Desulfitobacterium hafniense DCB-2: one gene and its partner. The protein of the gene in region 1 interacts with the protein of each later gene in a pairwise test. Links are inferred from orthologs where the notes say so. Each region holds a gene or a part of one and is shown on either strand. Other genes may lie near its edges. The genes, in order: DHAF_RS20440 and mobA.

Evidence for each region.
Region 2: the proteins of DHAF_RS20440 (region 1) and mobA interact in binary tests that used the Escherichia coli proteins (3 or more experiments, as listed by UniProt). The link is inferred for Desulfitobacterium hafniense DCB-2 from one-to-one orthologs.

What each region holds. Positions count from the first base shown.
Region 1 is NC_011830.1:4,341,614-4,357,559, reverse strand. The notes cover bases 6,933-9,795. They hold DHAF_RS20440 (molybdopterin molybdotransferase MoeA), read left to right. Parts: upstream 6,933-7,688; coding sequence 7,689-8,903; downstream 8,904-9,795. Other genes in these bases: mobB (molybdopterin-guanine dinucleotide biosynthesis protein B), read left to right, coding at 8,904-9,395; DHAF_RS20445 (FapA family protein), read left to right, coding at 6,933-7,651. In the rest of the region: DHAF_RS20485 (4Fe-4S binding protein), read left to right, coding at 1-387; DHAF_RS20480 (sulfurtransferase TusA family protein), read left to right, coding at 377-619; DHAF_RS20475 (HD-GYP domain-containing protein), read left to right, coding at 875-1,474; DHAF_RS20470 (hypothetical protein), read left to right, coding at 1,638-2,141; DHAF_RS20465 (DUF362 domain-containing protein), read left to right, coding at 2,138-3,241; DHAF_RS20460 (adaptor protein MecA), read left to right, coding at 3,379-3,960; DHAF_RS20450 (LCP family protein), read left to right, coding at 4,538-5,818; more of DHAF_RS20445, read left to right, coding at 5,855-6,932; DHAF_RS20430 (ATP-binding protein), read right to left, coding at 10,022-11,248; DHAF_RS20425 (LytR/AlgR family response regulator transcription factor), read right to left, coding at 11,566-11,976; DHAF_RS20415 (Na/Pi cotransporter family protein), read right to left, coding at 13,027-13,941; DHAF_RS20410 (GNAT family N-acetyltransferase), read left to right, coding at 14,102-14,575; DHAF_RS20405 (helix-turn-helix domain-containing protein), read left to right, coding at 14,686-14,973; DHAF_RS20400 (IS701-like element ISDha16 family transposase), read left to right, coding at 15,081-15,946. UniProt on the Escherichia coli protein: Catalyzes the insertion of molybdate into adenylated molybdopterin with the concomitant release of AMP.
Region 2 is NC_011830.1:1,496,174-1,512,196, forward strand. What follows is about bases 10,140-13,079. They hold mobA (molybdenum cofactor guanylyltransferase), read left to right. Parts: upstream 10,140-11,267; coding sequence 11,268-11,891; downstream 11,892-13,079. Other genes in these bases: moaA (GTP 3',8-cyclase MoaA), read left to right, coding at 12,291-13,079. Outside these bases: DHAF_RS06955 (amidohydrolase), read left to right, coding at 1-959; tRNA (adenosine(37)-N6)-threonylcarbamoyltransferase complex ATPase subunit type 1 TsaE, read left to right, coding at 1,065-1,568; tRNA (adenosine(37)-N6)-threonylcarbamoyltransferase complex dimerization subunit type 1 TsaB, read left to right, coding at 1,577-2,293; rimI (ribosomal protein S18-alanine N-acetyltransferase), read left to right, coding at 2,290-2,736; tRNA (adenosine(37)-N6)-threonylcarbamoyltransferase complex transferase subunit TsaD, read left to right, coding at 2,766-3,785; DHAF_RS06980 (LysO family transporter), read left to right, coding at 4,318-5,244; DHAF_RS06985 (5-formyltetrahydrofolate cyclo-ligase), read left to right, coding at 5,388-5,990; NADH-quinone oxidoreductase subunit NuoE, read left to right, coding at 6,019-6,501; NADH-quinone oxidoreductase subunit NuoF, read left to right, coding at 6,513-8,306; more of moaA, read left to right, coding at 13,080-13,262; cyclic pyranopterin monophosphate synthase MoaC, read left to right, coding at 13,265-13,756; DHAF_RS07025 (MOSC domain-containing protein), read left to right, coding at 13,800-14,234; DHAF_RS07030 (MogA/MoaB family molybdenum cofactor biosynthesis protein), read left to right, coding at 14,234-14,734; DHAF_RS07035 (NYN domain-containing protein), read left to right, coding at 14,860-15,684. UniProt on the Escherichia coli protein: Transfers a GMP moiety from GTP to Mo-molybdopterin (Mo-MPT) cofactor (Moco or molybdenum cofactor) to form Mo-molybdopterin guanine dinucleotide (Mo-MGD) cofactor.

The DNA of each region.
Region 1 (15,946 bases):
CAGGACCAGTGCATTTATTGCGGTTTATGCCAGGCGGTTTGCCCGGCCAAAGCCATCGAGGTTCACAGACAAGAGGAAACCCTCAGCCTGGACAGTCAGCTGTGCACTTATTGCGGCAAATGCGTTAAATCCTGCCCGACTTCGGCCTGGGAAGGAGAAAGAGGGTTTTTGCTCTCCTTTGGGGGGCTGTTCGGCAACCGGATTGCCATCGGTAAGCGCATCCTGCCTCTGGTCATTACTGAGGCTCACCTTTATCAGGTGATCGATAAAACTTTGGAGTTTTTCCAGAATCACGGCAAACCAAGCGAACGGTTCAGGAACACCCTGGATAGAGTTGGCTGGGAAACCCTTGCTAAAGAATTGGAGGGATTAGATCTTGAACGCTAAAAAAGCGGATCGGGTGGTGGATATCACCAGTGTTGTCTGCCCCATCACCTTCGTGAAAGTTAAAGTTGCTCTGGAGGAACTGGAACCGGGGCAGTTGCTGGAGATTCTGATGAAGGATGGGGAACCCATTCAAAACGTTCCCCGAAGCTTGAAAGACGAAGGCCATAAGCTGGTTCAGGTAGAAAACAATGGGAACGGAACCTATACCGTTTTCGTAGAAAAAGGAAATTAAGATAAATACTGGCTTTGATCCAGAGCTGGCGTATTTTCCAAGGAAGATGCGCCCTTTTTGTGTCCCTTCGGTTACCCATTACCCATGGAGGTGCTGCCGGTTGAAGATAATAGTTCTAATTTCGAAATTAATTTTTTGGATTGTATAAGTCGTTTCTATCACATATAATAATAGTGAAAATAAGAATATTTAATACTTGCGTAGATAAAGATAAGCAAGTTTTTCCTTCAATATCTGTATAAAGGAGGAAAAGGGATGAAAGCAGAGTGGGTTGAATTGAATCAGGAATGGCAGTCTACCCAATGGGTTGTAAATCGATATCTGTCGAAAAACCACAGCCTAAAAAGACATTCGCAAAGGGTCTCCTCTTTGTGCCAAAGTATGGGTGAGGTTTTGGAATTAAGTGAAGAAGAAGCTGCACAATTGGAAAAGGCGGCTTTGCTTCATGATATTGGCAAAGCCTTTATTGATGACCGTATTATTAATAAACCGGACCGGCTTAATGAAGAGGAATGGGTAGAAATCAAAGGCCACCCAGGGAAAGGTTTTGACATACTTTGTGCTTTTGAGAATATGGGGATGACGGCGCGGCTCATTTTAGCACATCATGAGCGATGGGATGGGAAGGGTTATCCCCGGGGATTAAAAGGGGAAGAAATCCCTCGCCTAACCAGGATAATCTCCATCGCGGATACATATGATGCTATGACGAGTTCGCGCAGCTATCGGAAGCCCTTATCAAAACGTAAGGCTATTGAAGAATTGAGACGCAATGCCGGGACGCAATTTGATCCTGATTTGGTACATATCTTTGTTGATAAGGTTATCGTGGGTGAAATAGAGAGAGTTCAATAAGGTATGGGAAACAAGAAGTTTATAGATTTTGCTTAGTGAAAGACCGATCATATACTTTGATCGGTCTTTTGCATAACAACCGGATCACAAGTATTGTTTGACCTTAAATGAAAGAGAATTTATAATAGCTCTAATAGAAGAACTTTCTGCCACAGGGGGAACAATGGGAGAATATTATCAGTATTTATGGAAGACGACGTGGATTGAGGCTTTAGGGATTCTTTTACTGGGCTTATTTATCTTAATCCGCACTATTTGGAAAGTCTATACTAAGGCACAAAAACCCTTAAGGCGCAAGGATAAATTGCTGCTGGCTGGCAAAGGGTTGGTTTGGCTTTTAATCTACGGGACTTATCTGTTGATCTTTAATGCCAGCGAACCGGATTGGTTTGCTAAGCCTGTTCAGGTACAGGGTGAAATACAAGGCAAGAGTATGGCTTCCGACAGCCGTCAGCCTTATAGTGTTGAGATTGAATGGGATTCAGGAAGAGAGACACTCCATTTGGATCCTTATACATATCGCGAGCTTGAAACAGGGCAGAGAGTGAATGTGACTTTTCTCCCCTATCGTTTGCAGGTTATATCTTGTGAAATTCTGCCGCCAGATAAGGATAAGAAAGAAAAAAGCGTTACTGAGCTCAATCAAGAGAATGGAGGGGGATTATGATTCCGGAAGTCTATTTTACCAGTATGAAAATCAATCAGGGGCAAAGCCTGCTGACGAAACTGGAAAAGCTTATCAATCGGTCAGGAATCCTGAAAGGAATCGAGAAGAATGACATGGTTGCCCTTAAAATACACTTTGGGGAACGGGGCAATTTAGCTTATATCAGACCACAATTTGTGCGGAGAGTCGTGGATCAGGTCAAGAAAAGAGGCGGCCGCCCCTTTTTAACCGATGCCAATACCCTTTATGTGGGGTCTCGCTCCAATGCCATTGACCATTTGGAAACAGCCATCGAAAACGGTTTTGATTATTCTGTGGTGGGGGCCCCTCTGGTGATTGCCGATGGCCTAAATGGGAAAGACTATGTATCAGTGCCTGTAAATTTGAAGCATTTTCAAGAAGTTAAGATTGGCAGTGCGGCGGTCCATGCGGATGCCCTGATTGCTGTATCTCACTTTAAAGGCCATGAAGCAACCGGTTTTGGCGGGACATTGAAGAACCTTGGTATGGGGTTAGGCAGCCGGGCCGGCAAGCAGCAGCAACATTCGGATATCCTGCCCCAAGTCAATGAAGAGCGCTGCACGGCTTGCGGGAAGTGTAAAAACTGGTGCCCTGCCTCGGCCATCACGGTGGCAGGCTTTGCCCGGATTGATGAGAAGCTCTGTATCGGGTGCGGAGAATGTGCGGTAACCTGCACCTTCAAAGCCATTGCTGTCAATTGGAAGACCACACCGGACGTGATTCAGGAAAAGATTGTGGAATATACCGTAGGTGCTTTAAAGGGGAAGGAAGGCAAGAGCGGGTTCATTACCTTTGTTAATAATGTCTCACCTCTCTGTGATTGCGTGAGTTGGAATGATGTTCCCATCGTTCAGGACATTGGTATACTTATCTCCCAAGATCCTGTAGCCATCGATCAAGCGGCTGTGGATCTGGTGAATCAGGCCCATGGTAATCCTCATTCCGTTTTGGGCGAGCGTCATCATGAGTCAGACAAGTTCCGCGTGATTCACCCTGAAGTGGACTGGTCTGTTCAGCTGGAGTATGGGGAAAAGATCGGCTTAGGGTCACGCCAATACCAGCTCATTACTATGGATTAGCAGATGGCTGTAGGCAGTACTGCCCAGCATTTGTAAAAACCTACAAAATATTCTCGCGTTTTAGCAACACAGAAGTGTCGTAATATGATATCATAAGAAATAAACTAGTGATATGACTGGAAAGGAGAGGTGGGGTTATGCGCATTCAAAAAGTCAACGAAAATACGATCCGCATCTTCATCTCCTTCGCCGAACTTGCCGACAGAGATATTACCATGGCAGATTTATTTCAACGTTCGCAAAGAAGTGAGCAGGTGTTTTGGGAGTTAATCTCTCAGGCAAGGGAAGAAGTGGAGTTTAACCTAGATCAACCCTTTTGGATACAAGCCACAGCATCATCCAATGAGGAATTTGTGATTACTGTCATCAAGCAAGAAGACACAACAGAGGTCATAACTAAAGAAAAGGAAAGCAAACGGCCAAGCCGGTCCAAGGTTATGGAGTGGGTGTATGCTTTTGCCGATATTGAGGATGTCCTAGCCGTTGTCAAGCGTATACCCGATTTTTCCCGTGTGCGCTCCAGTCTTTTTGAATTTGATGGGGAATATTATCTTGTGGTCAGTCATTTAGGTACGGGTAAGAAAAAACAGGTGGCAGAGGCTTTGCTCGACGAATATGGTGAGCTGGTGGATGTAGCTAAGCTCTTCTTGGAAGAGCACGGAAGAGTTATATTGAAAGAGCGCGCCCTGCAAACTTTGAAAACCCATTTTAAGTTCTAACTTGGAAGTATAAAAGGAAGTCGCAGGACTTCCTTTTTCCGTCTTTCGTAACTTTTCTAAGGGAGAATTATGTGACATAATGAGAGGGGACGGAGAACAATTCAGGAATATTCTGCAAGCACTCGGAACAAACGGTTTTTCCTTTGAAATTTTGTAAGAGAGAAGTTGTGTTACAAAAAATGCAGTGCTGGGCCTGTTTTTGACGCTTATAGGAGTCAAAGCAGAGGATTTCCCCTTGATTGGAACTGCTTTTTTGTTTCATGGTATTTTGAAGTGGCAAAAAATTGGAATGCATCGACATTAGTACCTCCTGTTTAACGATAGTGCTATAATATGCTATAACGGGTGTCGAAATCCTAAAAAGCCTGCGGGAGGATTATCAGAGATTCAGTCGGGAAATGGATAGTGTTTGTCATGAGGTATGGACAGGAAATAAGAGTACAAAGCCTGGTTAAAACACTTGTCCCATGATTTAGGAACTAAAGGATTCGAAAAAATCAGTCCAATAATGCCGAATAAAAGGTATAATAAGTTGTGAGACGAGATTTTTTTAATTAACTACTTGTGGAGTGATAGTGTGCGAAAAAAATCTGCTTTCAAAAGATTGGGTTTAACCTTACTGGTCATGGTACTTCTTGTGGGAGGAATCGTTCTCGGCTTCAGTGGACTCAGTATGTCCAAATCAAAACCCCTGCCGGGTGAGCAAAGTGGCCCTATGACTGAAGAGGAACTGAAGAACCGCATCAGTGTTCTTTTGATCGGTGCGGATCAGCGGCCTGGGGAACAATCATTCAATACGGATACCATCATCTTAGCGACCATTGATCCTAAAAGCGCCCGGGTCAGCTTATTGTCCATCCCCCGCGATACCCGTGTTTCTATCCCCGGACATAAGGATATCAAGATTAATGGAGTAGCTCCTTTGACAGATTTGGATAACCTGGTGGATGTGGTTTCTGATCTGGTGGGCATACCTATCTCCGGCTATATTCAGACGAACTTTAATGGTTTCAAGCAAATCATCGACACGTTAGGCGGAATCACCGTGGATGTGGAGAAGGATATGTATTATGAGACCGGAGATGATGAAGACGGATTTATTAATCTAAAAAAAGGCCTTCAGAAACTGGATGGCTCCAAAGCATTGCAGTATGCGCGTTTTCGCAATGATGGCTTGGGAGATATTTCACGCACTGCCCGGCAGCAGATAGTTCTCAAGGCTGTAGCTGGGGAAATGCTCAAGCTGGGCACTCTGCCTAAGCTGCCTTGGCTGATTCCTCAGTTGAATGAAGCGGTCAATACGAACCTTCAACTAGGTGATATGTTTAAGATTGCCAAGACCGCTGTTAAATTTAAAGATGTGGAGATTTATACCCAAACCTTGCCGGGAAGTTTCCATGATATGAATGGCCTCAGTTATTGGGATGTGGATCCTGAGCAAGTGAAAGAGGTGGTCAGCAACCTTCTGCGGGGAATCACCACGGATAAGGTTGTCGGGGACACGATTATCGATTTGCTTGAACCGGTAGAGCCCAATAACCCTCTGCCCCAAGTACCGGGAAGCCCCGGTGATCCTAATGGAACGGAATCTCCGGATTACCACATAACCGATCCTGACGATGAAGGCAACCCTGCTGAAGAGGAGAAGCCTGTGGACGACGGGACTGAGAATGAACCCGGTAAGAAGCCGGGCGATGAACCAGGAGATAAACCAGGAAAAGAACCGGGAGAAGGTACAGGAGAAGAACCAGGGATACCGGAGGAACCCAGTGCACCTGAGGAACCTAGTGCACCGGAGGAACCCAGTGTACCTGAGGGAGCAGGGGGTGGAGAAGCTGTCAATGATCCCAGTGAGTAAGCACAAAGAAGGTGGAGGGAAATTCCCTCTTAGAGGATGAGTGAGGTGAAGGATATGTCGGAAATGACAGATAATAATTCATCCAATGTCTGCCCGGTAATCTGGAAAGCAGAAGACAATAAATTTCTTATCAAAATGGGGGATTCTGTAAAGTTTGTTGTGCCTTTCCCCATGGCAGGTATACTTTCCTATAAAGGTCAAAGTCAGGAGACCGCCTTTAAAGTGGATGCCGGTGATATTATTGAGTTTTATCCGGAGTTTTTTCCGGGAGAATTAACCTGGGAAATTGAAGTCCGGGATCAGGGACTAACTGCAGTGGCCAAGGTCAATCATCTGAAACCGGGATTCTATGTTCTTCCTGAAACCCTCGACGATAATATTACCATCCGCTTTCAGGATCTCCTGATTTGGCAGGATACCAAGCCTCAAGGCCCCTACTGGGATCAGAGGAAGTTCCTTGGGGATCTGCAAGCTCACGGGATTGTGTTTGGGGTTTTGCCGGGGGCATGGTATAACATTTCCATGGTACAGGGTAAGAGAGAAGTGGTCATTGCCCAAGGGAAACCGCCTACTTTACCCGTTGCCGCTCAGCTCGTTGATCTGCTGACCAAAAAGGAGACTGCACTCGAAGAAGATCAACGGATTGATCATTTTGCTTCAAAGTTAAAATTAGTCAATGCGGGGCAGGCTTTGGCCCGGAAGATTCCCGGTGTGCCGGGAACTCCCGGGAGAAATGTTAAAGGGCAGGAGATACCGTCACAAAAGCCCCGGGATTTCCAATTTAAACTGAAAAAGAATGTTCAATTATCTGAGGACGGTTTGGAAGTTATGGCCACAGTGGCTGGATTGCCACTGCGCATGGATGAATTGTCCTTTGGGGTGGAGCCCGCTTATATCCTGAATCAGGATTTGGATTTATCTATAGGCAGCATTGAATTTCCGGGAGATGTATTTATTTCCGGAGATGTTCATGATGGTTTACATATTTTCTCGGAGGGAAAGGTGGAGATTCGTGGCTCCTCTTCCCGGGCGGAGATTCGGGCGGAAAAGGGACTGACCATTTATCGTAATGTTTTGGCGGGCAAGCTGGTGGTTGGAGCACGCTATGTGGTCCGCTCCAAGCTTCTCCATGATTTGCAGGCCCTCCATGATGATTTGGTAGCCTGCTTAATGATTACGGAGGATTTCATTAATTCGCCTCATGGCAAGGATCTGAAGCCGGGTCAATGTCTTAAATTGATTATAGAACGAAGGTTTCCCGGCTTGCCCAAGCAGGCCAGCGATCTTGAGAAGTTCCTTCTGGCGACCAAGGACGAATTGATTCAGCAGGACTTAGTCATCTCTGTGCGCAGTGCCAAGCGTTTTTTAGGCGGATTAGGACCACTTGATCCGCAAGCTCTTCCTCTGCTTGGACGGGTAAGTCAGGCTTTTGAGCAAATCATTGGCAATATCACCCTGGATGTTCCGGAAAAGCTTGAATGTCAAGTGGACTATGTTCAAGGTGCTTTAATTGAATGTGCGGGGCATTTTTCCTGCCGGAAAGGGACCTATAATTCGATCATTCAAGCTGCCGGGGACGTTAGGATAGAAGGGGTATGCCGGGGTGGCAGGATTATTTCCGGAGGCAATGTTGTGATCAAGGAACTGGGAGGTTCCGGAATCACGGCGACCACCGTACAATTCCCGGGAACCAAGCGTTTGAAAGTGGGCTATTGTTATGCTAATGTAGTTATTGTTGTAGATAAGGAGATCATAACGATTGATGAGCCCTATAAATCTCTCGAGATTTACCGTGAACATGGCAAGGTGGAAGTTGAGCGATTAAAGGGTTAAAATGTCACGGATGAGATCTCGATAAGAGGTGAAAGCTATGGAAACTATGATTTCTCTTGAACGGGCTTTGGAGGTTATCCTCCATAGGATAGAGCCCCTTGGCGTTGAAGAAGTGGGCTTGGGACAGGCTTATAACCGAGTGTTGGCCAAAGATGTCCAGGCAGCAATTGATATGCCGCCCTTTGATCGTTCCCCATTGGATGGGTACGCTTATTGCGCCCAGCCAACAGATAAGGCTCCTCTGACCCTTGATATTGTCAGTGAGATTCCTGCAGGAACATGGTCTGAGCGGGAAATTCGCCTTGGGGAGTGTGCGCGGATTTTTACCGGGTCACCACTTCCTAAGGGAGCAAATTGCGTGGTAAGACAGGAAGACACGGAGCGTTCGGCTGGCCAGGTCACGATTAACCAGCCGGTTAAGCCTCAGGCCAATATAGTTTATCAAGGGGAAGAAACAAAATGCGGCGATATCGTCTTAAGAGCGGGAGAGTATCTTTCCCCTGCCGCTGTTGGGTTGTTGGCTTCCTTAGGAGTTGAGACGGTGGAAGTCTATCGCCGTCCCAAGGTGGGGATTTTATCTACAGGTTCTGAGCTTCAGGATGTAGGCAGTCCTTTGTTGCCCGGAAAGATCTATAACAGCAATACATATACCCTCAAAGGCCTCCTTCTGGAGGCAGGGTGTGAGGTGAAGGCCGCCCCCTTTGTGGGAGATGATCTGGAGGAAACCATCGAGGCTTTAAAGGCCTTGGAAGATACGGATCTTGTAGTTACTACCGGAGGAGCTTCGGTGGGTGACTATGATCTGATTCGCGACGCTTTGGTGGGTGCGGGGTGTGAGCTCCTTTTCTGGAAAGTGAATTTTAAACCCGGAACCCCGGTCGCTCTTGGCGTTAAGGGAGAGAGGCTGTATTTCTCCTTGTCGGGAAACCCTGCGGCGGCAGTGGTGAATTATGAACTCCTGGTCCGCCCTGCCTTGCGCAAGCTTAAGGGCAGAACAGCTCAGGAACGGATTTTTCCCGTCTATATGGATGGTGATTTTGGGAAATCCGGCAAGCAAAGAAGGTTCCTGCGGGCCCGGGCTGTCTTTCGTAACGGAGAGATCTGGGCGGATCCCAGCTTTGCCCAAGGCTCCGGTGTTATCCGCTCCATGAGAGGAAGCCATCTTCTGGTGGATGTTCCGGGCGGGCATGGACCGGTTCAGAAGGGCGAGCGCCTGCAAGGCCGCTGGATCAGTTCATGGGAGGAAGATTAAATGGTTCCTGTGGTATCGATCGTTGGACAGCGCTCCAACTCAGGTAAAACCACTTTGCTGGTTAAGCTGTTAGCAGAAGCCAAACGCCGGGGCTGGCGGGTTGCTGCGGTTAAGCATGATGTCCATGGATTTGAGATGGATAAACCGGGCAAAGATACTTGGCGGTTTGCCCAGGCCGGAGCGGATGTGGTCGTTATATCTTCTCCTGAGAAGATGGCTATGATTGAAAAAGTTCAGGAGGAGCGGACCTTAGAGCAAGTTCTGGAGCGCATAAGGGATGTGGATCTCATCTTTACCGAGGGATATAAGCACGGGAACCAACCCCGGATTGAGGTTTTTCGCTCAGAGGTCCATCAAGAGCTCCTATCCGATCCGGAGCAGCTGCTGGCCATTGCCAGCGATGTGCGATTTGAGTTGGGGATACCTTGCTTCGATCTGGATGATGCCCAGGGCATCTGCGATTTTCTGGCAAATCGATATGGATTAAAGTGAGACAGGGGGCATCCTGTCTCACTTTTTTAGGGAGGCCCCGGAGCCCTTTGCTAAGGAATTTCTGGGGGCATTTTCAGGGTCTTTCCTCAGAGCAGCTGGTCATGTAGCTTAAATGGCATCAGTGGAAAGGGAAAACGTGTTATCCGGGTTGTGTAGCTTTACGCCCAACGCCTACTCCATAGCTCCGGGGCTGGTTCACTCGCTTTCTTAACAGACGAGCCAAACCTCAGGGTAATACCTGATGTGAACCGGTGGCTCGTCTAAGTTAAGAAAGCCTCGTTCACCCGACCGCCCCTCCGCTAAATCCGTCTGCTTTTGTGCGTAAAGCTACACGTTGCGGGTCTTTTTCAGCACAGCTGACCTTGCCGCCCAAGCCGCCACGTCACAGAGAATGACTTAGCGGCGCAGGTGCATCTTTCGGAGCGGAGGGTTTTTCGCGTTAGTTTTGTCCGCGCAGCTTATGGAGCGACCGGTGTAAAGCAAAATCCTGGAGACTTCCGGCAGATCCCCCTGCTTGCGAAGAGGCTGCCTCACCGTATCCGTTCCAAAATTCAGCACCCTGCTAGTCAAAGGCAAGCAGGGTGCTTTTCTAATGAATAGTTTCTTTCTGTTATGCTCCTCCTGGCTCATATCAGATTGCAGGGGATAAAGCAGTTTTGCTCATCGATCGGTACCACTTCCTCACATAAGCAGAGGATTCCTCCGTGGCCGCGCTTGATAGACGATTTATCCAAAATGGTGTACTTGTTGATCTCACGGCTGTTGGGACTTGCGGATTTTTTGATTTCCAATGGGTGAAGCTGGTTGTTTGCTTCGACAATGATGTCAATCTCCTTGGCGTTGGAGTCCCGGAAGTAAGTGATAACCGCCTTCGAGGCGGAATAGGCGTAGCTTTTCAGCATTTCCGCCACGACATGGTTTTCAAAGTAGTGTCCGCTGGCCGCGCCGTTCATCAATGTTTCAGGGGTCAGCCACATGGAGAGGTGAGCGCAAAGTCCGGTATCGCAGAAATATAGCTTAGGGGCTTTGGTGAGACGCTTGAATGCATTATTGGCGTAGGGTTGCAGGAGGTAGACGATACCCAGCCCTTCCAGCAGCCGCAGCCACTCCTTTGCTGTTGGCTGCGAAATGTCCGCCGCTTCGCTGAGGTTTTTGTAGTTCACCTGCTCTGAGGTGAGCGCGGCACAGGCAGTCAGGAATTTGGCAAACCGCAGTGAGTCGGTAATGCCGCCCAATTCGGCGACATCGCGCATCAGATAGGTATTGACATAGGCGTTATAATACTCCTGCCGCTGTTCGGCGTCGGCATGAAGCACCTGTGGCATGCCGCCCCGCCAGATGTGTTCAAAGACTTTGAGCACATCGTTTTTTTCAGCAATTCGCTGCCGTGCAAACAGGCATTCCGGAGAAAAATCCAGGGAATTTTCAAATTCTATACCATCTTTTTCATTTTTGGAAAGGCTGTACAGCGTCATTATGCCAATTCGGCCTGCCAGAGTTTCACGCACGTTTTTCATCATTTCAAATTGCTGTGATCCGGTGAGCCAAATAAGGCCCGGTTCCTCGCTGCTATCACATAGGATTTTTATCTGGCTGAAGAGCTCCGGCGCGTATTGCACCTCGTCGATGAGGACAGGTGGCTTGTAGGTTTGAAAAAACAGTACAGGATCGGTTTTAGCCAGGTTTCGCGCCATTAAGTTATCCAGTGTGACGTAGGTACGGTTTTGCCCTTCGGCCAAATGTTTAAGCATAGTGGTTTTGCCGACCTGCCTTGCGCCTGTTACAAGTACCGCCTTGAAAAATTTGCTCATATGCAGGAACTTGCGTTCAAGGCTCCTTTTTATATAATTCATGACACATCCTCCTACGCGGATTTAGGATAATATAAAGTTTGTTTTATATTATCCTAAATCCTTGCGAATGTCAACCGCCGCTGACCTTGCCGCCCAAGCGGCGTCGGTAAAGACGGAAAAAACGACTTAGACAAGGCACCTTTCCCTATATTTCCCTCAACGCCTCGCCTTCATCATAATCAAATCCACCAGTTTTAGAAAGTATAATTTAATATAGTGGGTATTTTTCGATTTCCCCGCCTGTCAAATTCGACACTGGTGTCGAATTTGACAGGCGGTAATGAATCGTGAAGCTCCTGTACAAAAGGCGGGGCTCATCATCCACTATGACTGCAGCTTATTCTTTCTGCCGAGACCTTGTCCAGGATGTCCCAGATGGCTGCTGGCTGGGCCGGTTTATTCAAGACCCGGAGCGGCGACACGGCTGCAAAATCCTCTTGCTCCTCCGACGCCGTTATAAAAACGATGTGACAGGCTTTATTGCGCTGCCTTATGTAGGAGGCAGCCTCAAGACCGGTGATCTTTTTCATCCGGTGATCCAGAAAGAAAAGATCAAATAGATTAGGGTTTTCGTTGAATTTCGCCAGCAGTTCCTCTCCGCTGCTGAATTCATAAAGGTTAAACCTGACTCCGCATCTGCTTTCATAGTCCTGAATGATAAGTTTCACGTACGCTCGCTGAAGTGCACCGTCATCACACAGGCTGATATTCAACCCGGCGGTCAGCATGGCTTCCGCCGGGCCTTTCTCTTTGGCCCTTGGCCGGTTCCTGCTCTGCTATCCATAACTCTATTTCCCCCTTTTCCGCCCGGCACCGGACCGGACCCCACTCAAGGGTCCGTTTCCGGCAGCCCGGCGTGATCAGGGGAAATTAAAAGACGCATGCAAGGGTTTATCCCTACACATGCGCCTGAATTCATACTGTCTCATGTTTACTGCTCTCAAGTCGCACACAATCAGCACTCCCCTGAGCGGCAGTCCGATTATACCCCCTGGCCGCCCGTACTGTTGTACTGGAGCGAAGGGCATTGTATAATGGATCTGTCGTCGCGGACAGCTTGCTGTTACGTGTAGGTGTGCACACACCTTGCGCGTGCCTGGAAGTGTTCCACCACTTTCGGGCCGCGGCGGCCTTTTAATTTCCACCTGTATCCATTATAGAGGTATTGGGAGGGAATTACAAGCTACGTGATGCTGAGGCAGGAATTTTCGTTCAAGGGAGTCTTTTTATATAGGTTCACGCTACATCCTCGTAAAAATCTAGGATAATATAAAGTAGGCATTATATTATCCTAGATTTTTACGATGTCAACCGACGCCGTTGCCCTTGCGCCTCCAGCGGCGTCAGTAAAGACGGCCCCGACAAGGCGGTTTATCCCGCGTTCTTGCAACGCCCAGCATGCACAGGCTTGAAAAGCAGCCCAAGGATTTTGCTTTACAGAAGGGAAGCGAATTTAAGCGAGCGGAAACAAAACTTCGCGAAAAGCACGCAGCGGAGAAAGGTTGGAAACAGGACGTTTCCAACTGGCTATGAGAACAAGTGCGAAAGCAGTGCTTTCGAGGAGCCGATTTAGCCACGAAACCCGGACGAGGGTTTCGCCCAAGCCGCCACGTCACAGAGAATGACTTAGCGGCGCAGGTGCACCTTTCGGAGCGGAGAGCTTGAGCGTTAGTTTTGTCCGCGCAGCTTATGGAGCGACCGATGTAAAGTAAAATCCTGGAGACTTACCTGCAGAGCCCTCCCCATGCTGTCTGAGATACCTGCAAAAAGAAGCCGGCTCAGCGTATCCGCTCCAAAAGCCGGGCCGCCAGAGGCAGAAAAGGCATGGCAATGAGAGAGGACAGCACATTGAAAAGGGTATGAGCATTGGCAACCTGAAGACTGACAGGCCCCCCGATCCATTGCAGGAAAAGAGCGAGTGGCGTTAGGAAGGGAAAGAAAATAAGTGCACCGAAGAGGTTTAAAAGGACGTGGAAGAGGGCTACCCGCTGGGCCGCCCGGTTAGTGGCCAATGAGGCTATGACGGCTGTAAAGCAGGTGCCGATATTGGCTCCGAAGATAAAGGCGATGGCTGTAGGCAGGGTAATACAACCGTCAGAAGCGAGAATCATGACGATTCCCGTGGTAGCGGCTGAGGAGTGGAGGACGGCAGAAAGCAGAGTGCCGGCGATGATCCCCTGGAAATGATGATCTCCCAGTTGATGGAGTAATTCCTGCACCCAATCTACCTCAACCAAAGGAGCCATACCGCTTTCCAAAAGGTTTAAGGCAAGAAAGAGAAAACTTAAACCCAGGCAGGAAAGGGCCAGATAGCGCCAGCGCTGGGGGAAAAAAAGGTAGCCTAATCCACCTATTAAAAGGGCGTAGGGAATCATCGGTTCCAGGGGCAGGGCCAGCAGTTGGGTGGTCACGGTCGTACCTATATTGCTGCCTAAGATCAGCCCTAAAGCGTTGCGAAAGGAAATAAGGCCGGAATCGACAAAAGAGACGGCCATAACGGTCAGTGCCGTGCTGGATTGGAGTACAGCTGTCGCCAGGGTTCCGCTCCAGAAGCCCCGCCAGGGGGTGGCGGTCATTTGATAGAGGAGATTGCGGAAGGTGTCTCCGGCAAAGGCTTGAAGCCCATACCGCAGAATATGCATACCATAAAGGAGAAAGGCAAGCCCCAGGGTTAAGGCAAGGAGAATGGTCAAGATCGCGGCCTCTCCTTTCTTTTATAGAGTCTATAGAGTCTACATCTGTCCGCTTAAGGAATCTCTTCGAGGCATCCATAAATTATATGGGTAAATTTTCGTTAGCAGAACAGGAGCATCTCTTCCCGGAGGAGCGTAAATTATCCCAAGGGGTGATGGTATGCTCATTCGCCAGGGAACGGTAAAGGACTGGCCATTTATGTATGAACTAGCCAAGAGGGTTATTCCGGTGAATATTTCACCATGGCGTCAGCAGCCCATGGAAGAGACCATGAAGTATCGGATCAAGATGCTGAAAAACTTCTGGACATGGATCAATCAAAGCGGCTCCAAGGTGTTTATTGCTGAGATGGAGCAAGAAAAGCCGGCAGGCTTTTTAGTTCTTTATCCCAATGCTGTGGAAGAGCTGACGGGATTACCTCAAGGATGGGTTATGGATATTGCGGTTCTCGAAGACTATCGCAACCATGGCATCGGCAGGGTTCTGATGGAGGCCGCAGAAACCTATTGCCGGGAGCAAGGGATTGAATATCTTGGTTTAGCAGTTAGTTCTCATAACGTCCAGGCCGTAAAATTATATCAGAGCCTTGGTTTTGCGGAAGAGCGGAAGCTCATGGTCAAGGTGCTTAAGTGAAAACGTAAAAAACGGGGTGTCGCAAAACGTTTATGAGAAATGATATGCTCCCTTCTAGGTAGACAAGTGAAATAATAAAAACTTGTCACATAGGGGGGAGCATATTTTTAATGGCGTTTAAACACAAATACTCCTATTCAGAAAAAGAGAAAATTATTATTGAATATCTCAATAACACTCATGGTTTTCGGGAATTATGTCGCATATACGGAATGAGCCAAGGAGAGCTTAAAGGTTGGATTCGCTTATACAATGCCTTTGGATTTGAAGGATTAAGAACAGGCAGCAAGGCACGTCATTATTCATCTGAATTAAAGCAGGCGGCTGTTAATGATTACCTATCTGGAAAACTTACAGCTCCTGAAATACTGAAAAAATATAAAATCAGCTATAAATGAGCAAAAATGCTTCCATTGTTTTTCCAAAAATAAAAAAGAGACACTCTGCTTCCTTCTGTGGTATAAAATAAGTCTACCACAACCAATCCATCCCAAGGAGGAAGCCAATGTCTCATAGCACTATCTTACCAAAAAACGAAGCAATGTTCAATTTCTTTAAAAGCCATCGACTGCCCTTATATTTCTCAAAGCCTGTTTTACGACATATTCAAGAATTTATTGTAGCGGCCACGGCTAAAGGATATCGTGGTAAGATAGTCGACATCGCGGAGTGGAGTTCGGTTCATCGAACCTCTATTGGTCATTTCCTCTCTCATGGGGTATGGGATGAATCTTATATCCAGAAAATTGTTAAACAGGAATCTCTTCAATTTGTCGTAGCCCACTCCCAAAAGACGGAGCAGCCCATCTTTGTGATTCATGATGATACTGTTTGCAATAAGACGAAACCTTCGTCACAGGCACAACGTCCCATCGAGCAAGCAGATTTCCATTTTTCGCACTTAGAGGGTAAGAGTGTTTGGGGGCATCAGGTTCAAGCAACCCTTGTTCAATGCGGTGACCACTCGCTCATTCATGATGTTCATCAATACGATAAAACCAAGCTAAGCAAAATTGATGACGCTTGTGAATTGGCTAAAACCATGCCGATTCCCCCTAAGTCAGGCTATGCCTTGGTTGATTCTTGGTATACCTGCGCCAAGCTGATTAACACCTATGCTGCACGAGGATACCAGCTGATTGGAGCTCTTAAAACCAACCGCATTCTCTATCCCCAAGGGATTCGTGTTCGTCTCGATACCTTTGCCTCCTATGTGAACCCAAAGGAAGTTCACCTTGTGACCGTGAACGGTTCATCCTACTGGGTTTATCGCTATGAAGGGGCTCTAAACGATATTGAGAATGCCGTAGTGCTGTTTTGTTGGCCTAAAGATGCTTTTCAGGTGTCTAAAGCCTTGCATGCCTTTTTGTG
Region 2 (16,023 bases), 2.8 Mb from region 1 along the record:
AGGAGATCTACCAAAACGAAGGGGATGATCTCAACGAAATGACCGATCCGGTTACCCCTGAGCTTCGTGCTATCGATGGCATCAATCCGGAGGATGAAGGTTTACGGGATGCTCGTTTAGGAGGAGTTACGGCTGTGTTCTCCACACCGGGCAGCGGCAACGTTATTGGTGGGACAGGTGTCGTGTTGAAAACAGTCGGCAAAGTCGTGGATAAGATGATTGTACGGGAGCCGGCAGGGCTGAAGGTAGCCTTTGGAGAGAATCCCAAAATGGTCTATGGTGGGGAACAAAAGAAAATGCCTATGACCCGTATGGCTACTGCCGCCCTGCTTCGTCAAGCGCTGGTGGATGCTGAGACTTATCTGGAAAAGTTAGAACAAGGCATCGAGGACCCGGAAAAGGTACCTGAGCGGGATCTGGGGATGGAAAGTTTAATCCGGGTGATTAAACGTGAGATTCCTCTGCGGGCCCATGCTCACCGGGCCGATGATATTATGACGGCTATCCGCATTGCTAAAGAATTCAATGTGGATCTGGTTATTGAACATTGTACCGAAGGACATAAGATTGCTGAGGAAATCGCCGAGTATGGATATCCTGCCGTTGTGGGTCCTTCACTGGTCAACCGGGCTAAGGTGGAATTGAAAGATAAGTCTTTTGAGACCCCCCATGTCCTGACACAAGCAGGTGTTAAGGTGGCTATTATTACAGACCATCCGGTGACTCCGATTGAACAGCTGTCCCTTTGTGCAGCGCTGGTGGCACGGGCCGGAATGGATGAAGAAGAGGCTTTAAAGGCCATTACAATTAACCCGGCGGAAATTTTGGGTGTGGATCATCGCTTAGGGTCTTTGGAAGTGGGTAAAGATGCGGATATCGTGATTTGGAGTGAACATCCTTTTGTCTTAAAGTCACGCCCGGAAACGGTGATTATCAACGGTAAGGTGATCACGGATTAGCTTTCCGAATGATTGAGAAAAGGCCGGAAACTTTGGGAATTAAGGATACGTAAATAGACATTATAGTTAGAATTCAGAGCGAATGATTAAAGGAAGGAAGTCAGGATGGAGCTGGAAGTTCAAAGCTTAAGTGCAGATTATACTCATGCCCTGGGCTACAATTTAGGAAAAGTGCTTCGTGGTGGAGATGTGGTGTGTCTTGCCGGCGATCTGGGGGCGGGAAAAACTGCCTTAGCAAAAGGAATTGGGGAAGCCCTGGCGGTACAGGAACCCATGACCAGCCCAACCTTTACCTTTCAGATTGAGTATTCAGGGATGGCTCAGGATAGTCCCGTGCGGCTGATCCATATGGATTTATATCGTTTGCGTTATCCGGAAGAGGTAGAGATAATCGGGGTAGAAGATGCTTTTCAAGAGGATGCTATCTGCTTGATTGAATGGCCGGGAATTGCGGAGGATATCCTGCCCGATGATTCATTAGCAATCCGGATTGAAGGATCAGGTGAGGAGCCGCGCTTAATCGGCTTTTCTTCCCAAGCGGAAGCCTGGGCAGAACGGCTCAAAGATATTATCACAGAAATAAATCTTGTTAATCCTTTCGAATACTAGGAGGAACGATGAAGTATCTCACCATCGATACAACCACCAAAGTCACAGCTTTAGCTCTGGCGGATGACGGGCAGCTGGTGGCGGAAGGTTTTTTGCATACATCCAAAACCCATTCGGAGAGGTTGATTCCTGTACTGGATCAAGTCCTGGAGGCATCGGCCTGGAAGCTCCAGGATCTTGATTTTATTGGTGTGGTGCGAGGACCGGGTTCTTTCACAGGAATCCGTATTGGGATTGCCACAGCTCAGGGGTTGGCGCAAGTGCTTAAGCTTCCCTTAATAGGTGTGCTTTCCTTGGATTCCTTGGCTTGGGCCGGACATAGCCGAAAGGAAGAGATCGTACCGATTCTTGATGCCCGCAAGAATGAATGGTATACAGCTCAGTACCGATGGTCGGAAAGGGAGGAAATCCCCATACGAAGCCGAGAGCCTTTCGCGGTAGAGCCGGCACTTTGGCTTAAGGAATTGGCGGAACAAGGCAAGCCCATTGTTTTTGTCGGTGACGCTGTTTCCCGTTATCAAGAGAAGATCAAGGCCATCCTGGGGGATAAGGCAGTGCTTCTCCCGGATTATTTAGCTTTGCCGCGGGGAGCGTATACTGTTCGGTGTGTCTGGAATGAATGGCAGAAGGGAAGCCAGGAAAAGCTTGTGGAACCGTATTATATTCGGTTATCGGAAGCTGAGACCAATTGGGCTAAGAAAGAGGAGGCGCAAAAGGGGAAATGATGATTCGCCCCATGCAAGAGAGTGATTTATCCACAATTCTGGAGATAGAGCATGCCTGCTTTCCGGCGCCTTGGGCTCCCCAGTCTTTTGTCAGCGAATTGAGAGATAATGAATATGCGCGGTACTTTTGTCTGGAACACGAGGGCAATATCATTGGCTATATGGGGCTCTGGTTTATCCTCGAGGAAGGACATATTACCAACGTAGCTGTAGCGCCGGGGTATCAGGGGATGGGCGGTGGAGAGTTTCTGATGCGCTCTGTGATCGATTTGATGGTTAAGGAAGGTATGGAACGTATGACCCTTGAGGTACGAGCTTCCAATACCTCCGCCCAAAGATTGTACGAACGTCTTGGCTTTGTGACAGCGGGAGTTCGTAAAGGCTATTATTCAGATAATCGTGAAGATGCCCTCATTATGTGGCTTGACATAGGCAAAGACTAGAGAAGCAGGCTGATATCAGGAGGTTGCCGGTGAACAATAAAGATATTAATATACTTGGAATTGAGACAAGCTGTGACGAGACCTCAGCTGCTGTGCTTCGCAATGGCTGTGAGCTGCTCAGTCATATTATTTCATCACAGATAAAGACCCATCAAAAATATGGCGGAGTTGTGCCGGAAGTGGCCTCTCGGGAGCATATCCTGCATTTGCAAAGTGTTGTGGAGCAGGCTTTGCAAGAGGCAAAGATGGGGTTTGGCGATTTGGCGGGAATTGCCGTAACCTATGGACCGGGGCTTGTGGGCTCTCTCCTGGTAGGGGTGGCAGGAGCAAAGGCGATGGCTTATGGGGCAGGGATTCCGCTGCTGGGAGTTAATCATTTGGAAGGACATATCTATGCGAACTTTCTTCATAATCCGGGGCTGAAGTTTCCTTTGCTGGCTCTCCTTGTCTCGGGAGGGCATTCCCATTTGGTCTATTTTGAAGGACATGGAAAATACCAGGTTCTTGGGCAGACTCGGGATGATGCTGCCGGAGAGGCTTTGGATAAGGTGGCCCGGACCTTAGGGCTGGGTTATCCGGGTGGACCATATATTCAGAAGGCTGCCCTTGAAGGGAATCCACATGCCTACGAATTTCCCAGGGCAATGCTTGAGCCCGGCAGTCTGGACTTCAGCTTCAGCGGCGTGAAGTCGGCGGTGCTCAATACCTTGAATTCGGCACGAATGAAGGGCGAGACCGTAAATGTTGCCGATGTGGCGGCTTCTTTTCAGGAGGCCATCGTCGATGTCTTGGTGCGTAAGACCTTGCTGGCCTTGGCTAGGACAAAAGCTCCCACTCTGGTTCTGGCCGGGGGAGTAGCAGCTAATACTCTGCTAAGGGAACGCCTCACTGAGGCAACTCAAAAAAGAGGAATTGCTTTTAGTTACCCGCCCCCAATCCTCTGTACGGATAATGGGGCCATGATCGCGACTGCCGGATATTACCGTTATTTGGATAAGGATTATGCTCCTTGGAATTTGAATGCTATACCGGGACTGAATTTGGCTTAAAAGTATAGAAGAAAATTGGTTTAAACGCTGTCAGTAGGTTGACGAGGCTGCTGCAAATTTCCAAGCGCCTGGAAATTTGCAGCAGCCTCTATATGTAATGCGGGGGTCTCGCAACAGGTTAGGACAGTCGAAAAGGCACTATCGCACTAGTCGGTAGGACATTCGGGTAAGCAATTTTGCAAGGGATAATATGTTCTGTGGATAGTTAACTCTGTGGACAATGTGGATAACTCTGTGACTAACTGATATTGGCGGGCTGAGAGGTGTTGGATCTATGAGAGAGTATTGTCCATAATTACCCACAGATCCTGTGGATAATGTGGATAAGTTAGGAACAAGGGGTTTTTTAGGGGGATGGATATGGGGATAACTTTAAAAATAGAAAAGTATCACAAAGTGCTTTTCTTTTACCCTTTGTTCGAGATAAAATAGAAACATGTGTTTACAGAGTTTCATATACCATGAGGGAGAGCCCTTATAGATGATTGGAAGCTTTACTGGTTTATTTTATTTATAAGAACGGAGAACGAACATGTGGGTTTTATTTGTATGCCTCATAGCAGGAGCTTTTGTGGGATGGTTTCGTTTATTGCCTAAGGCTGTCTTGAATCAAGCGGGGCGGGGGATGATGATCGGGGTATTGATTCTCTTATTAACCATGGGTTTGCGTATTGGCGTTGATCAGGACACTCTCTCCCAGCTGGGGAACTTTGGGTTGCAGGCCTTTCTATTTGCCGTTGCGGCAATTATAGGAAGTGTAGTGGCTGTTCTGCTGTTGGAAAGAGCTTTCATCGGGAAAGCGGGCATGGTTCCACAGCAGGATAAGCTGGAAGTCGATAGCACCGAGACGACTCATCCCTACCGTATGACGTTTACAATTATTGGAGCGTTTATCGCAGGAGTTTTCGGAGGGATGATTTTTTTTCCTCAGGTATGGACGGTATATTTGCCCACCATTACGACCTTAGCCCTTGATTTTACTTTGGTTATGGTAGGTATTGATTTAGGGTTGAATCGCGATATTTGGAGACATATGCTCAAAGTCGGTTGGCAGGTGTTTTTAGCACCTGTGGGTGTGGTGCTCGGCAGTATTGCGGCGGCTATGCTGGTAGGTTTATGCTTTGGATGGAACCTTCGCGAAGGGGGAGCAGTTGGTGCCGGGTTTGGGTGGTACAGCTTATCCGGTGTTTTGATCTCTGACCTTCATTCAGTCTCCTTGGGTACAATTGCTTTTTTGAGCAATATATTCAGAGAGGTTTTAGCCATAATATTTGCCCCCTTTTTAGCCAGGAGAGTTGGGCCGCTGGCTCTTGTTGCTCCCAGTGGGGCAACAGCTATGGACTCCACACTTCCTCTCTTGGTGGCGGTGGGACCTAAAGGTGTCAGTATAGTAGCTATCATAAGCGGTCTTTCTTTATCTCTTTTAGTTCCTGTTTTGGTGCCTTTGGTTTTGGGTTAACCTTAATTAGCAAGCATAGTGAGCAGTTAAAGTATTTTTATCGAAGTTTGGAGAAGGAATATTTTAATCTTTGACGAATCCATTAGTAGGATTGACTGAATTTTCGATAAAATGGAAGAGCTGCTTTTGTTTTAGCAGGGGATATGAAGGAGGATGGAAAGGTGTCTGAGGAGAAGCGGTTATTGCGGGAACATGTACTGTCCCTGCGATCAGCGTTGACACCGGAAGAACGGGCTTCTAAAAGCCAAAGGATTCGGGCTATCGTGACTCAGACCCGTGAGTTTCAGGAAGCAGGCACTATCATGCTGTTTATGAATTTCCGTGATGAGGTAGAGACGACTGAGCTAGCCCAGAAGGTCCTGGACTTGGGGAAGCGGTTGGTATTGCCGCGATGTGCCCCTAAAGGGGTGCTTATACCGGCACTTATCGGAGATTTGGCAAAAGATATTGAGTCGGGAATGTGGGGGATCCGTGAGCCCAAAAAGCAAGAACTCACTGAGGTAGATCCTTTGGAGATCGACGGTATCTTTGTTCCTGGGGCCGCCTTTGATGGGCAGGGAAATCGCCTTGGCTATGGGGGCGGATATTATGATCGGTTTTTCGAAAGGGTGAGAGAAGGGACGCCTAAGATTGCTCTCGCTTTTCACTGCCAAATTGTGGACAGAATCCCCGTTGAAGTTTACGATAAGAAGGTAGATATGTTGATCACTGAACAGGGTGCCATGCGTTTTAAGGAAACGCTTTGAATTTAGTGGAAAAGGGAGGAGAACTATTTTGTGTGAGGAGTGTAAAGAGTTAGTTGATCCTAAAGAGGAGCAATTGGAGCAGATATTAGCTCATCATAAGCGGGAGAAAGGGGCGCTTATTCCTGTTTTGCAGGAAGCGCAAGGGCTTTATGGGTATTTGCCTGAACATGTGATCAAGCACATCAGCAGGGGGCTGGGCATACCTTCAGCTAAGGTTTATGGAGTTGTTACATTTTATGCTCAATTCCGCCTTACCCCTATGGGGCGCAATGTGATTAGTGTCTGCTTAGGCACGGCCTGCCATGTTCGAGGAGGCGCTAAAGTTCTGGAAGCCATAGAGAAGGATACAAAGATTAAGGATGGGCAGACCACGGAAGACGGGCGCTTTACTTTAGAGATCGTCAACTGTATTGGGGCCTGTGGATTAGCTCCCGTTATGTCCATTAATGGGAATGTCCACGGAAGATTGAATGCAGATCAAATCCCAGGAATCCTGGCAGAGTATAAGTAGGGGGAATAGGGATGAACACAGAAGCTAAAAAACAGGTTTTTATCTGTGCAGGTACAGGCTGTATCTCTTCAGGAGCTAATACAATCATCGACTTAATTAACGTGGAGATAGAACGTCGAGGGTTAGCAAAAGATGTGGAGCTCATTGCCACGGGTTGCCGTGGTTTTTGTGAGCAAGGGCCGACTTTAGTTATTGAACCTGCGCAAAGATTCTACCGGAGAATTCAGCCGGAAGATATTCCGGAGCTGGTAGAGAAGGAATTAGCTCAAGGGGAAAAAGTGGAGCGCCTGTTCTATGTGGATCCCCAGTCGGGGGAACCTGCTTTAAGTTATGAGGATATTAGTTTTTTTGCTAAGCAAACTCGTATTGCTCTTAAAAATTGTGGATTTATCGATCCCACCAAGCTCGATGACTATCTGGCTCACAAAGGCTATGAAGGCTTGAAAAAAGCCCTTACGATGGACCCGGAGGCCATTGTCGAAGAGGTCAAGGAATCCGGCTTGCGTGGCCGGGGAGGGGCCGGTTTCTCAACCGGTCTGAAATGGAGCTTATGCAGGGCTACCCCATCCGATAAAAAATATGTGATTTGCAACGCTGACGAAGGAGATCCGGGTGCGTTTATGGATCGCGGTCTTCTCGAGGGAGATCCTCACGCGATCATTGAAGGTATGCTGATCGGCGCTTATGCCATTGGTGCTGATGAGGGCTATGTTTATTGTCGAGCAGAGTACCCTCTGGCGATCAAGAACCTGCAAATTGCCATCAAACAAGCCGAAGAAGCGGGATTCTTAGGGAATAACATCCTGGGTTCCGGATTTAATTTTCATTTGAAAATCAACGCCGGAGCCGGAGCCTTTGTCTGCGGTGAGGAAACCGCTTTGATGGCATCTATCGAGGGCAAACGCGGCATGCCCCGTGTGCGGCCTCCTTTCCCGGCCCAAAGCGGATTATGGGGTAAGCCTACCAATATCAATAATGTTGAGACCTGGTCCAATATTCCTCATATCTTGAGAAACGGAGCCCAATGGTATGCCCAGTACGGAACGGAGAAGAGCAAGGGGACCAAAATTTTTGCGCTAACAGGTAAGGTTAATAACACAGGGCTGGTTGAAGTCCCCATGGGAATGCCCTTAAGAGATATTATCTTTGATATCGGCGGCGGCATTAAAGATGGTGGAAAGTTCAAGGCAGTCCAGATCGGCGGTCCCTCAGGGGGGTGCCTGCCGGAAGATATGCTGGATCTTCCTGTAGATTATGATACCTTAACTAAGGCCGGTGCTATGGTAGGTTCCGGTGGTCTGGTTATTATGGACGAAACCACTTGTATGGTGGATATTGCCCGCTTTTTTCTGAACTTTTCCCAGAGTGAGTCCTGCGGAAAATGTACCCCCTGCCGTGAAGGGAATAAACGGATGTGGGAGATTCTCGATCGCATCACCCGTGGTGAAGGCCGGGAGGATGATATTGAAAAACTGGAAACCCTGGCCTATACAGTTAAGGAAACTTCACTGTGCGGCTTAGGTCAGAATGCGCCCAACCCTATCCTGGCTACCTTAAAGTATTTCCGGGAAGAATTTGAAGAGCATATCCACGCCAAAAAATGCCGGGCCGGAGTCTGCAGTGAACTTCTGACCTACTCTATCGATGCCGAAAAATGCAAAAAATGCGGACTATGTGCCAGAAATTGCCCGGCTAACTGTATCAGCGGCAATAAGAATACCCCCTATGTGATCGATGGGGAAAGATGTATCCGCTGTGGAAGTTGTATGGATTCCTGCAAATTTGGCGCGGTTATCCGGGCCTAGAAGGAGGAGTGGATTTAGTGGAATGGCTTAACTTAACTATTGACGAAAAAGAAGTTGTCGTACCCAAAGGGAGCACGGTCTTGGAAGCATGCCGTATGTACGATATTCCGATTCCAACCCTTTGCCAGGATCCGGAACTCACCAATGCCGGAGCTTGCCGTCTCTGTATTGTTGAGATCGCAGGTATGCGCAATCTGCCGCCTTCCTGCGTTACCCAGGTGACCCAGGGGATGGTTGTGAAGACCCAGACACCAAAGGTGCGCAAGTCCCGCAAGGTGATTCTGGAGCTCTTAGTGGCGAACCACCCTTTGGATTGCATGACCTGTCAGAAAATGGGAGACTGTGCGCTGGCTCAGTATGCCTATGAATATGGTGTGACTGGCGAAGATTACCGGGGAGAACGGCGTGAGCTGCCCCTTGATGACAGCAACCCCTTTATTCTCAGAGATCCGAATAAATGCATTCTCTGCGGCAAATGTGTGCGGGCCTGTGAAGAGATTCAGGGGCGAAGTGTGTTGGATTTCTTTAAACGGGGGTTTGACTCCCAGGTGGGACCGGCCTTTGATGTTCCTTATAGTGAATCGGAATGCGTTTTCTGCGGTTCCTGTGTTTCGGTTTGCCCAGTGGGAGCCTTGGTGGAGAAAAAGATGGTCGGCCAGGCTCGGGCCTGGAACATCGAAAAAGTACAGACCACCTGCCCTTTCTGCGGCACAGGCTGTAATTTTGACCTGAATGTCAGCAATGGCAAAGTGATCGGGGTAACCTCCAATCCGGAGTCACCGGTGAACGGTAAAGCCCTTTGTGTCAAGGGCCGTTTTGGCATGGATTTGATCCACAGCCCTCAGCGCCTGACCACTCCCTTGATTAAAAAGGATGGAGAATTCGTCCCGGCAGGCTGGGATGAAGCCCTTGATTTAATTGCCGCAAAGTTCTCCCAGATTAAAGAGGATTATGGGCCAGATTCTTTTGCAGCACTCAGTTCAGCCCGCTGTACCAATGAAGAAAATTACCTGATGCAAAAATTTATGCGCGCAGTGATCGGAACCAATAATGTTGATCACTGCGCCCGTACCTGACACGCTCCCACTGTGGCAGGTCTTGCCACTTCATTTGGTTCAGGAGCGATGACTAATTCTATCAACGAAATCCCTAATGCCGAAGTCATGTTTGTGATTGGTTCCAATACTACAGAAGCTCATCCGATTATCGGCACCAAGATGAAGCAGGCTCTGGCCCGGGGAGCCAAGCTTATTGTAGCTGATCCGCGGGAGATCGAACTGGCCAGGGATGCTCATATCTGGATGAGATTGAAACCAGGTACGGATATTGCCCTGATCAACGGGATCATGAACATCATTGTCGAGAACGGCTGGGAGGATCGCGCTTTTATTGAGGAGCGAACCGAAGGCTATCAAGAACTCAGGGAAAATCTCAAGAAATTCCCGCCGGAAGAAGTCAGCAAAATCACTGGAGTTCCCGTGGAGCTGATGGCAGAAGCTGCCCGTCTCTACACCAGTGTGGAGCGAGCTCAGATTTTCTACACCCTGGGAATCACGGAACATGTTTGTGGTACGGATAATGTTATGTCCCTGGCCAATCTGGCCATGCTGACCGGAAATATCGGCAAAGAAAGCTCCGGGGTCAACCCGCTGCGGGGGCAGAACAATGTGCAGGGAGCCTGCGACATGGGAGCTCTGCCCAATGTTTATCCCGGCTATCAGAGTGTTACCAACCCAGAGGCACGGGCTAAGTTTGAAGAGGCCTGGGGAGTTTCCCTTAATCCCAATCAGGGCTTCATGATTCCGGATATGTTTGATTCAGCAGTCAAGAAGGAATTGCGGGCCATGTATATCATGGGCGAAGATCCTGTGCTGACCGATGCCGACGCCAATCATGTGCGTAAAGGCCTGAAGGCCTTGGACTTTCTGGTTGTTCAGAACATCTTTATGTCTGAGACTGCCGAATTGGCCGATGTTATTTTACCGGGGGCCAGCTTTGCGGAAAAGGACGGTACTTTCACCAATACCGAGCGTCGGGTGCAACGGGTTAACCGGGCGATTAAGCCTATCGCCAATACGAAGGCGGACTGGGAAATCATCTGCGAGCTTTCCAACCGGATGGGGTACCCGATGGCTTACCCATCGCCTGCAGAGATCATGCTGGAGGTTGCCTCCCTGGCACCGCAGTTTGCCGGAGTTACCTATGAGCGTCTGGGCAAAAAAGGCCTGCAATGGCCGGTTCCTCATGCCGAACATCCGGGCACGAAGTTCCTGCACCAAGGGAAATTTACCCGCGGCAAAGGCGTGTTTACGGTGATTGAGCATCAACTGCCGGATGAGCTGCCCGATGAAGAGTACCCATTCCTGCTGACCACGGGCCGCAAGCTGCAGCATTATAACATCTCCACCCGTTTCTCGGCGGCGCTGGATGAGCATGCCCCCGAGGAATTGGCTGAGCTTAATCCTAAGGACGCCCGGCGATTGGGGATTCAGGATGGTGAGAAAATCAAGGTAGTTTCCCGCCGCGGTGAGGTAGTGACCAAGGTTTGGGTAACCAAACGAGTTCCGCCAGGGGTGCTCTTTATGACCCTGCACTATAGGGAGTCACCGACCAATGTCTTAACCAATGGGGCGTATGATAAAGTAACCAAGACCTACGAATATAAGGTCTGTGGTGTACGGGTGGAGGCTCTGAAGTAATTTAAGCAATAAAGAAAACTCGCCTCAGGTGGAGTGTCGACTCTATCTGAGGCGTAGTTGACTTATCCGCGGAGTGGATAAGAATAGGAGAGTGTCTGGCTATATCCAGTATATAGCGTGAGGCACTCTCGTTTTGTTACAGAACAAAGGCAACAATGAGATAAAACCCTTCTACAGCTCTACCCTAGGCATGTTTTCTCTATCTATGTTACAATATAAGACGAAAGTTTAAACGTTGATAGAGACAAGGGAGACATAGGATATGGGTGCTGATTATGGACAAACCCTTCTGCCGATGACCGGGATTATTCTGGCCGGTGGGAAAAGTTCCCGCATGGGTTGCAACAAGGCTTTTATTGAATGGGATGGGGCACCGCTCATCGAACACAGCTTAGCTGTCTTCAATGCGGTTTTTGCGGAAGTGATGATTAGCAGCAATCATCCGGAGCTTTACGCTGACTATGGAGTAAAGGTGATCAAGGATAATTATCCGGATCATGGGCCGTTAGGTGGATTGGAAGCATGCTTGCGGGAAGCCCGCTATGATCATGCCTTTTTTGCTGCTTGCGATATGCCTTTTTTGAATACAAAGGTGATTCGATTTATGGCTGGAGAAATTGAAGGCGAGAGTATTCTAGTCCCCGAGATTGAGGGTGTAGTTCACCCTCTTCATGCTTTTTACCACAAGAATTGCCTCCCCTTGCTTGCCGAGAGCTTAAAGGCAAAGCATCTTAAACTGACAAAACTTGTTCAGCAATACAGCAGAGTGCGTTATCTAAGGGAGAAGGATTTCCGGGATTTTCCCGCAATACATCTTTTTTTAAGCAATATGAATACCCCTCAGGAGTGCCTGGAGCTGCGGCAACACAATAGTCATAGTATTTAATGCTGTAAAAAAGAACATTTTTTATTATTTTTAATGGAAAAAATGTTATTTATCTGGAATATATTAAGAAATATTAATAAGGATTAAGAAATATTATTGCTTTGAACTCTTTTGGCAATCTCCAAAATGGTGTATACTACAAGTAGTTACATTCATTCTGCTATAATTATTTTGAAACATGGAATAATCAGCAAATAGAATATGTTTATGTGCTCCGAAACTGGAAACCTAAAGTTAGCTATGGTTTACCAGTCGTGCATTCTGCACCGGGTATTATTGGAAACAGTAATGCCTCCCATTTGGAAAGGAGTCTGTAGGGTATGCGGGAGCTCCGCGGTTTTACAGACCGTGGGGCTTATTTATTTTGTGGAATAATGAACGTGAAGGTGAGGGGAATCTATGCAAGATCAATATCGGCGCCAGATCGAATACCTGAGGATTTCCATTACAGATCGCTGCAATTTACGATGTAAATATTGCATGCCCGCTGAAGGAGTTCAATGGATTCCTCATGAGCGCATCTTAACCTATGAGGAAATATTGCGTGTCATGCGCATTAGCACCACATTGGGCTTTAGACGGTTCCGCATCACCGGCGGGGAACCCTTAATCAGGTCCGGAGTCCTGGAATTTTTGCAGAATGCCTCGCAAATTCCAGGAGTGGAAGATTTGATGCTGACCACCAATGGGATACTTCTTGCGGACATGGCGGAAGATCTGAAAAAGGCGGGAGTCAATCGGGTCAATATAAGCCTGGATACTTTCAATGAAGATAGGTTCCGGGAACTTACCCGTGGTGGGGATATTAAGAAAGTCTTTCAGGGAATACACCGCTCTCTCGAAGTAGGGCTGCATCCGGTTAAACTCAATGTGGTGGTGGTTCGTGATTTCAATAGCCATGAGCTACCCCGTTTTATGGAATTAGCTCGTGACTATCCGCTTCATGTTCGCTTTATCGAATTGATGCCTATCGGGATCAGCTCGGATAAACGCAGTGATTTCGTATCTATCGATGAGATGAAAGCAATACTGGGCTTAGAGGGCCTGAAAGCCACTCACGATATTCAAGGAGGCGGTCCTGCAGAATATATCACTTCAGAGGGTTTTAAGGGCAGTGTGGGCTTTATCAGCGCTATCAGCAAGCATTTTTGCAGCACTTGCAATCGAATTCGCCTGACTCCCGACGGGAAGCTGCGCCTGTGCTTACACAGTTCCAAAGAAGTGGATTTTCGTGAAGTGCTTCGCTCCAACAAGAGTGATAATGAAGTCAGGGATGTTTTTGCCCAGGCGATTTGGAATAAGCCGGCTGAACATCATATGAATGATCAGGCCTGGCAGGATCAACGGATTATGTCCCAGATTGGAGGATAATGATGGAACTGACACATTTTGATGAAGAAGGCCGGGCACGTATGGTGGATGTCTCGGCTAAGGCGGAGACGACCCGGGTGGCTACGGCCCGGGGTAAGGTGGAAATGCAGGCGGAGACTTTGGAGAGGATTCGCTCAGGACAGATTGCCAAAGGGGATGTGCTGGCGGTGGCCCAGGTCGCGGGAATCATGGCAGCCAAACAAACTTCAAATGTGATTCCCATGTGTCATCCTCTGGCTATTACCGGAGCAAAACTGAATTTCGAAATTGTTCCTCCCGGAACCATAGAAATCGAAGGAATTGTCAAAGTCACGGGTAAAACCGGGGTTGAGATGGAAGCGCTTACGGCTGTCAGTGTTGCTGCCTTAACTATTTATGATATGTGCAAGGCTATCGACAAGACCATGGTTATCAGTGATATCCGGCTTATGGAGAAAACCGGCGGCAAGAGCGGGCATTTTATTCGCGAAGATCACTTAAAGAGCACAACTTAATAGATAAATTCGAATGATTTAAAACAAATTAGGAGGAACGATGATGGCGAAGATTATCGCAGTTTGTACAAGTGAGAAAAAAGGGATGCGGAAAAAAAATGTAGGGGAGGGAGTACTGAAGGTTAATTTTGGTATCGAAGGAGATGCTCATGGCGGGGATTGGCATCGTCAGGTAAGCTTGCTGGCGATGGAAAGCATCAAGAAGATGCAGGATATGGGGCTTGATGTGGGACCGGGAGATTTTGCCGAGAATTTAACCACCGAAGGAATCGATCTGGTGAGCCTGCCCCTGGGCACAAAATTAAAGATTGGTGAAACCGGCGTGGGCGAAGTGACACAAATCGGTAAAGAATGTCACACCCGATGTGCTATTTATTATCAAGCGGGGGACTGTGTTATGCCCAAGGAAGGGATCTTCATCCGTGTTCTGGAAGGCGGCCCTATTAATGTGGGAGATAGTGTTGAGGTGATGGAGTAATGCTGAGGGTTGGGGTTATAACCGCCAGTGATAAAGGATCTCAGGGGCAAAGAGAGGATCTTTCCGGTGCTGTTCTCAAGGAACTGGTGAAAGAGATCGACGGCGAGGTCGTTCTCTATACTATTCTTCCGGATGATCAGGAGCTTTTGGCCCAAACGATGAAAAAGTGGGCCGATGAAGAGGGCTTAGACCTTATTCTGACCACAGGTGGCACGGGTTTCTCCTTGCGTGATGTTACCCCGGAGGCGACGACTGCTATTGCGGATCGTATGGTCCCCGGGATTGCTGAAGTAATGCGTTATGAAAGCTACAAAATTACTCCGAAGGCTATGTTGAGCCGGGCAGTGGCGGCCTTGCGCAAGCAGACTTTAATCATCAATATGCCGGGTTCGCCTAAGGCCTGTAAGGAATGTTGGGCAGCCCTTGTCCCTGCTTTGCCCCATGGAATTCAGATCCTCAAAGGGGAGGCCAGCGAGTGTGCTGTGCCTGTTCACCAATAGGCATCTTCAGCGTGTTTTTGAGGTTTTTTAGGTTCAATTCAATATAAAAATTTTTTTGCTTGTCACTCCTGTCCTTTTCCTGCGTACTCTATAGTAAGGGAAAGTGGAAATGGGGTGACATTGTTTTGAAGGCGATTGCTTTTATTGATTATGAAAATATATGGACTGGACTCTTTGAACAAGGTTATGAATTAACTCCGGAAATCCTTATGGAATCCATTCAACTGTATGCTAAACAAAATGACTATGTTCTATCCGCTATTTATCTCTATGCTAATTTCGATCGGGAAGAATTCTGGCGTGCCCAGACTTCCTTTGAGAAGATTCATGTATATACACGCCATGTGTACGGAAAAAACAATTTTGCCAGTACGGGATTAAGGCGAAATGCGGCGGATGTGGAGCTCATATTGGAAGCGCAGGAGATCTTGCTCACTCGTACCGCAACCTTTGATGTGTTTCTTCTGTTGACTGGGGATGGGGATTTTTTGCCTTTACTTCGAAAAGTAAGGGCCTGGGGAAAAGATGTTAAAGTTATCGGCGTGAAGGGAAGCATGCACCACGAACTTCAAGCCTTTAGTGATTCCGGAGATTTTTTCGGCGAGTTTCTCCCTCAGGAGCGACCGCAGGAATATGAGCCTGAAAAGGATCTTGAACAAGCAATCTCAATCATAGCTCAGCTTCAGCTAAGCATGACGTATATTGCTTCCACCAAAGCGAGGCTCACCCTGTCGGATCATCTGGGAGTTACCATATCCCAAGTGAAAGAGCTTATTCGCTACGCATTAAGAGAGGGGATTCTTCTTGAACAAGAATATGCCGATTCCAGTTTAAAGATCGGTAAAACCAAGGTCTATCTTTTGAACCTTGACCATTCTATGGTTCAAGTTGTTCTGGGGTCCGCAATCGAAGAGATTCGCAAACGCTATGAGAAATTAAGAACTCATTGATGGTTTGCCGTGTAAAATTGAGCAGGCACGGCATAGGGTAATAAAAGAATGAGAAGAAGGGGTATCTGGCCGGGAGGGCTGGATATCCCTTCTTCTAAGGCGCCGTGATGATTTTTTGTCCAAAGGATGAATAAACCCCCCGGGGACTGGTCAATATATTGCTTAGTGAATGCAAGTCGAAGCTATGAGATTCTGTCAATTTAAGAGTGATGCAATAAGGGGAAGATATAAGGAGAAAATAGAAGGTTTTCGCTTGTAAATCTCTTAAAAATGCAAATGACAGGATTTGATTTCTTCATCCACCTTGCATATTATTATAGTATGATGTTAGCACTCAAT